2 linked regions of the Magnetospirillum sp. XM-1 genome follow. Each later gene encodes a partner of the first gene's protein in a complex. Links are inferred from orthologs where the notes say so. Each region holds a gene or a part of one and is shown in the gene's direction. Other genes may lie near its edges. The genes, in order: iscU and XM1_RS12905.

Evidence for each region.
Region 2: the proteins of iscU (region 1) and XM1_RS12905 are in contact, whole or in part, in a solved structure (PDB 5XT5), measured with the Bacillus subtilis proteins. The link is inferred for Magnetospirillum sp. XM-1 from one-to-one orthologs.

What each region holds. Positions count from the first base shown.
Region 1 is NZ_LN997848.1:2,218,218-2,221,471, forward strand. The notes cover bases 311-3,254. They hold iscU (Fe-S cluster assembly scaffold IscU), read left to right. Parts: upstream 311-1,564; coding sequence 1,565-1,945; downstream 1,946-3,254. Other genes in these bases: XM1_RS10350 (IscS subfamily cysteine desulfurase), read left to right, coding at 311-1,482; XM1_RS10360 (iron-sulfur cluster assembly accessory protein), read left to right, coding at 1,984-2,319; hscB (Fe-S protein assembly co-chaperone HscB), read left to right, coding at 2,373-2,996; hscA (Fe-S protein assembly chaperone HscA), read left to right, coding at 2,997-3,254. In the rest of the region: XM1_RS10345 (cysteine desulfurase family protein), read left to right, coding at 1-141; more of XM1_RS10350, read left to right, coding at 226-310. UniProt on the Bacillus subtilis protein: Part of the SUF-like system that mediates the biosynthesis of iron-sulfur (Fe-S) clusters. Acts as a sulfurtransferase and thus transfers sulfur from SufS to SufB.
Region 2 is NZ_LN997848.1:2,788,051-2,791,359, forward strand. The notes cover bases 222-3,220. They hold XM1_RS12905 (aminotransferase class V-fold PLP-dependent enzyme), read left to right. Parts: upstream 222-1,119; coding sequence 1,120-2,322; downstream 2,323-3,220. Other genes in these bases: XM1_RS12895 (xanthine dehydrogenase family protein subunit M), read left to right, coding at 222-548; XM1_RS12900 (NTP transferase domain-containing protein), read left to right, coding at 545-1,123; XM1_RS12910 (iron-sulfur cluster assembly scaffold protein), read left to right, coding at 2,319-2,723; XM1_RS12915 (hypothetical protein), read right to left, coding at 2,732-3,220. Outside these bases: more of XM1_RS12895, read left to right, coding at 1-221; more of XM1_RS12915, read right to left, coding at 3,221-3,309. UniProt on the Bacillus subtilis protein: Type II cysteine desulfurase that acts as the initial step in the SUF-like Fe-S cluster assembly pathway.

The sequences.
Region 1 (3,254 bases):
GGCCTGGAGGAGCGGCTCAAGGGGTCGGCCATCCGGGTCAGCCTGGGCTGGTCGAGCCGGCCGGAAGATGTGGACACGTTCCTTGCCGCCTGGGCCGATCTGGCCCGGCACAAGGGATTAAAGGTTTCCGAGGCGGCCTGAGCCGCCTCGCAGGGGACTGAAGGTTTCGGAGGCGGCCTGACGGCCGTCTTGAGCAAAACGACTAAAGGTAAGGGATCTTTGCAAATGACAGCTCTCGGCAAGACGACCCGCCCCAGCCTTCCCCGCGCGCCGGGGGCGCCGGTCTACCTGGACTATCAGGCGACGACGCCCTGCGATCCCCGCGTGGTCGAGGCCATGCTGCCCTGGTTCACCGAGAAGTTCGGCAATCCCCATTCGCGCAACCACCGCTACGGCTGGGAAGCCGAGGAGGCGGTGGAGAAGGCGCGCGAGCAGATCGCCGAGATCATCGGCGCCGATGCCAAGGAGGTGATCTTCACCTCGGGCGCCACCGAGTCCAACAACCTGGCCATCAAGGGCGTCGCCCACTTCTACAAGGACAAGAAGAACCACATCGTCACCGTGGTGACCGAGCACAAATGCGTGCTCGACACCTGTCGCCACCTGGAGCAGGAAGGCTTCTCGGTGACCTATCTGCCGGTGAAGTCCGACGGTCTGGTGGATCTGGCCGAACTGGAGGCCGCCGTCACCGACAAGACCGCCATCGTCTCGGTCATGGCCGTCAACAACGAGATCGGCGTGATCCAGCCCCTGGCCGAGATCGGCGCCATCTGCCGCAAGAAGGGTGCCTTCTTTCATACCGACTGTGCCCAGGCGGTAGGCAAGATCCCGCTGGACGTCAACGCCATGAACATCGACCTGATGAGCATCTCGGGTCACAAGATCTACGGGCCCAAGGGCATCGGCGCGCTGTATGTCCGCCGCCGCCCCCGCGTCCGCCTGGTGCCGCTGATCACCGGCGGCGGCCAGGAGCGCGGCATGCGCTCGGGCACCCTGCCGACCCCCTTGTGCGTCGGCCTGGGCGAGGCCTGCGCCATCGCCAAGGCCGAGATGGGGGCCGAGGCCGAGCGGCTGATGGGCTTGCGCAACCGCCTGCTGGGTGGGTTGAAGCAGCGTCTGCCGGAAATCTACGTCAACGGCGACCTGGACCACCGCATCCCCGGCAACCTGAACATCTCGTTCGCCTTCGTCGAGGGCGAGGGGCTGATGATGGGGGTCAAGGATCTGGCGGTGTCGTCGGGCTCGGCCTGTACCTCGGCCTCGCTCGAGCCCTCCTACGTGCTCCGCGCGCTCGGCGTCGACGTGGAAATGGCCCACACGTCCTTGCGCTTCGGCCTGGGCCGCTTCACCACCGACGAGGACATCGAGTTCGCCATCGACCACATCGTCGAGGCGGTCGAGCATCTGCGCGCCATGAGCCCCCTGTGGGACATGCACCTGGAAGGCATCGACCTCAAGTCCATCGAATGGGCCGAGCACTGAGTTAAATTTCTGCGCAATTCGGTACCGAATTGCCTTAGAATGATTCCGGGCTGAGGCCCGATGGTAAAGTTGGAGAACGGTAATGGCTTACAGCGACAAGGTTATCGACCACTACGAGCACCCCCGCAACGTGGGTGCCCTGGACAAGGACGATTCCGCGGTGGGCACCGGCTTGGTGGGCGCGCCCGCCTGCGGCGACGTGATGAAGCTGCAGATCAAGGTCAGCGCCGAGGGCATCATCGAGGATGCCAAGTTCAAGACCTTCGGCTGCGGCTCGGCCATCGCGTCGAGCTCCCTGGTGACCGAATGGGTCAAGGGCAAGACCCTGGACGAGGCGGCTTCCATCAAGAACACCGACATCGCCCAGGAACTGGCCCTGCCGCCGGTCAAGATCCATTGTTCCGTGCTGGCCGAGGATGCTATCAAGGCCGCCATCGCCGACTACAAGAAGAAGTCGGGCTGAGCGGCGGAACGCGGGTATACGAGAAGAAGGGGAAGATCATGCCTCCTGCTCCCATGACCATCACCGACGCCGCCGCCGAGCGGGTCAAGGCGCTGCTGGCCAAGCGCGGCAAGCCCAGCGTGGGCATCCGCATCGGCGTGCGCTCCAAGGGCTGCTCGGGCATGTCCTATACGCTTGAATATGCCGACGAGAAGTCGCAGTTCGACGAGATTCTCGAGGACAAGGGCGTCACCGTGCTGATCGACCCCAAGGCGACCATGTTCATCCTCGGCACCGAGATGGACTTCGTCGAGGACAAGATGCAGTCGGGCTTCGTCTTCAAGAATCCCAACGAGAAGGGGCGCTGCGGCTGCGGCGAGTCTTTCCACGTTTGAAGTCGGCCACGTTTGAAATCGATCGCTCGAAGAAGAAGGAACCGGAGAGGACGATGAACGCCCCCGCCGCCGCCCAGATCGTTTCCTGTTGGTCCTGCAAGGGGCCGGTGGCGACGCGCGCCCTGTTCTGCTCGGTGTGCGGCGCCGTCCAGGGGCCGGGAACCATCGACCACTTCACCCGTCTCGGCATCCCGCCATCCTTCGACCTGGATCTGGACGCCCTGCAGCGCCAGTATTTCGGCTTTCAGAAGCGTCTGCATCCCGACCGCTTCGCCGCCAAGTCGTCCAGGGAGAAGGCGCTGTCCCAATCCCAGGCCACCGCGCTGAACGAGGCCTACGAGACCCTGAAGGATCCGTTGAAGCGCGCCGCCTATCTGCTGAACCATCTGGGCCATCCGGTGGACCTGACCGCCTGCGGCACCATCAACGACCGCGAGTTGCTGATGGAGCAGATGGAAAAGCGCGAAGCCCTGGCCGAGGCCGCCACGCCCGACGAGATCGCCAAGCTGGCCATGCAGGCCGAATCCGAGGTGATCGCCTGCCAGTGCCACATCTCGGCGGCTATCAACGCCGACAATCTGGAAGAGGCGGGTCATCTGACCATCCGCCTGAAATACCTCGCCAAGCTGGCCGAAGAGGCCCGTGCCAAGAAAACCCGTGCCCTGAGGCTTCCCTAAATGCTGTTGCAGCTTCACGAACCCGGCGAGAGCCCGGCCCCCCACGAATCCGAGCGCGGCCTGGCGGTCGGCATTGACCTGGGCACCACCAATTCGGTGGTGGCGCTGGCCCGCGACGGCGAGACCGAGGTTCTGCGCGATGCCGAGGGCAAGGGCCTGATCCCGTCGGTGGTGTATTACGCCGATGACGGCGAGATCACCGTGGGCTCGGATGCCCGGCGCATGATCCTGGAATCTCCCGACCACGTGGTCAGCTCG
Region 2 (3,309 bases), 570 kb from region 1 along the record:
TGTCGGCCATTCCCGCCCTGGCCGAACTGGCCGGCTCCATCGGCGACCTGCAGGTCCGCAACATGGGCACGTTGGGCGGCGCGCTGGCCAATGCCGATCCGGCCAGCGACCACGCGGCGGGCGTTCTGGGCCTGGGGGCCGAGATCCTGACCGACCGCCGGGTCATCAATGCCGACGATTTCTTCCTCGGCATGTTCGAGACGGCCCTGGAGCCGGGAGAACTGATCGTCGCCGTGCGCTATCTTCTGCCGCGCCGCGCCGGCTATGCCAAGGTGCGCAATCCGGCCTCGGGCTATCCGGTGGTGGGCGTCTTCGTCGCCGAGACCGAGGCGGGCGTGCGGGTGGCGGTGACCGGGGCGGCGTCCTGTCCGTTCCGCCTCGAGGAATTCGAGATGGCCCTGGCCGGGGACTTTTCCGCCGCCGCCCTGGAGGGGTTGAGCGTTCCGCCCGACGAGTTGAACCGCGACCTGCATGCCAGCGCCGAGTACCGGGCGGCGCTGATTCCCGTCCTGGCGCGGCGCGCGCTCAACCACGGATGTGGTTCGTGACGCCGCCGGTGCTGGCCGGGCTGGTGCTGGCGGCGGGAAGGGCCAGCCGCATGGGCCGCGACAAGCGCCTGCTGCGCGTCGAAGGCCGTTCCATGCTGGAGCGCGCCGTCGCGGCGGCTTTGGAAGGCGGCCTGTCGCCGGTTCTGGTGGTCACCGGGCCGGAGCCCCAGCCCGACCTGCCCGAAGGCGTCATCCGGGTGGTCAACGCCGACCCGTCCAGGGGCATGGCGTCGTCCCTGGCCGAAGGCGTCGCGGCGCTGCCCGGGAACGTGGCGGGCGTCATGGTGCTGCTGGCCGACATGCCGAGGGTGACGGGGGCCCATGTGCGGGCCCTGGCCGCCGCCTTCCGTCCCGAAGGCATCTGCGTGCCGGTGTTCGCGGGGCAGCGGGGCAACCCGGTGCTGCTGGCGCGGCGCTTCTTCGCCGCCATGGGGGAATTGACCGGCGACAAGGGCGCCAGGGGGCTGATCGCCCAGCATGCCCAGGCGGTGGCCGAGATCGCCATGGAAGACGACGGAATCCTGATCGACGTGGACACGCCCGAATCATTGCGGGCCTTGGGAGGAGAGGAATGATCAAGTCCATTCGCGAGGCGTTTCCCGCTTTGGGGCGGCCGGGATTTCATTACCTGGACAGCGCCGCCATGGCGCAGATTCCCGGCATGGTGTCGGAGACCATCGCCCACCTGAACCGCACGGCGCGCTCCAACGTGCGCCGCGGCCTGCACGAGATGGCGCGCCGCGCCGACGAGGCCTATGACGGGGCGCGGGATTCGGTGGGGCGCTTCCTCAACGCGCCGCCTGAGGAGGTGGTGTTCACCGGCGGCTGCACCCTGGCGCTGAACATGGCCGCCTGGGGGCTGGGGCGGAATCTGGGGCCGGGCGACGAGGTGGTGGTCAGCCGTCTCGAGCATCATTCCGCCTGCCTGCCCTGGATGGCACTGGCCAAGGAGCGGGGATTCGCGCTGCGCTGGCTGGGGGTGACGCCCGAGGGGCGGCTGGACCTGGACGGCCTGGGGGCGGTGATGACGCCCCGCTGCAAGGTGGTGGTGGCAACCCACGCCTCCAACGTCACCGGGGCGGTCAGCGACCTTCCCCGTCTGGCCGAGGCGGCCCACGCGGTCGGCGCCCTGCTGGTGGTGGACGGCGCCCAGATGGTGCCGCACGGCCCGGTCGATCCGCGCGCGCTGGGCGCCGACCTCTACGCCTTCGCCGGGCACAAGGCCTATGGCCCCACCGGCATCGGGGTGCTGTGGGGCCGCGCCGAGGTTCTGGCCGGCATGACGCCCCTGGTGGTCGGCGGCGGCATGGTCGGCACGGTGGAGGACGACGGCTTCACCCTGGCCGATCCGCCGCACCGCTTCGAGGCGGGCACGCCGCCGGTGGCCCAGGCGGTGGGGCTGGCCGCCGCGCTCGACTGGATGGGCGGGCTGGACTGGCAGGCGGTGCGCCAGCAGGAAGCGTCGCTGACCTGGCATCTGCTCGACGGCCTGCGCGGCATGGAGGGCGTGCGCATCGTCGGGCCGACGGGCCTGGAGGCCCGGGTGCCGGTGGTGTCGTTCACGGTGGCGGGCTGCCATCCCCACGACCTTGCCCATCTGCTGGCCGAGCGCGGCGTGGCGGTGCGCGGCGGCGCCCATTGCGCCCGGCCGCTGATGAGCGCCCTGGGGCTGGAGGAGGGGACGCTGCGCGCCTCGCTGGCCGCCTATTCCGACCGGGCGGACGTGGATGCCCTGCTGAAGGCCTTGGGCGAAGCGGTGAAGGTGCTGCGATGAACGACGAACTTTACGGCGCCGCCATCAAGGATCTGGCCGCCAGGGAGCCGGTCGCGCTGGACCATCCCGACGCCAGCGCCACCCAGGACAATCCCCTGTGCGGCGACCGGGTCAGCCTGGACATCAGGCTGGAGGAGGGCCGCGTCACGGCCTTCGGCCACAGGGTCAAGGGCTGCGTGCTGTGCCGGGCCGCCTCGACGTTGGCGGCGGAGCAGGCGGTGGGCCTGGACGCGCAAGCCGCCGCAAGGCTGGCCGATCAGGTGGCGGGCATGCTGAAGAAGGGGGCCGAGCCCGCCTTTCCCGCCCTGGCGGCCTTTCTGCCGGTGCGTCCGCACAAAAGCCGCCACGACTGCGTTCTGCTGCCGTTCAAGGCCCTGGCCAAGGCGGTCAGGGGAGCCTGACCTTAGGATCAGATGGTGATGCCGATGCTGGCCAGGGTCTTGCTGAGCAGCATCATCTTGCGTTCCTTCTCCTCGCCGCTGGCGGTGCCCAGGTAGTCGGTGAGGAAGCCGGCGTCGCGGAGATAGGTGTTCAGGGTCTGGCGCACGGCGTCCATGTTGACGCCGTCGATGAAGGTTCCCTTGCGGCAGAGGTCTAGAAGGGTCAGCACCTTCTGGGCCGGTCCGCCCCCCTTCTTGTCGATCTGCTCGAACAGCCGCGCGTTCTTCAGCAACTGGGCCTGCGCCGCCTCGACCTGGGCCATGAAGGCCTGCTTGTCGCCTTCGGGCAGCCACGACGCCTTGATGGCGCGATGGATGCCGGCCAGGGTCTGCAGCTTGGGGACCGGGGGTTCCTGGCCTGAAACCACGCGCGGCACGAAGTCCTTGTCGCCGAAATAGTGCTCGATGAAGGTCTTGAGCGTGGCCCGGTTGCCCTGGCCCACCGCCACGGCGGTCAGCTGCATCAGGAAGGCGTAGCGGTCGGCCACCACCTTGCGTTCGCGCAGCAGGTCGGTGACGCCTTCCTTGTTGAGGTGGCGGGCCTGGC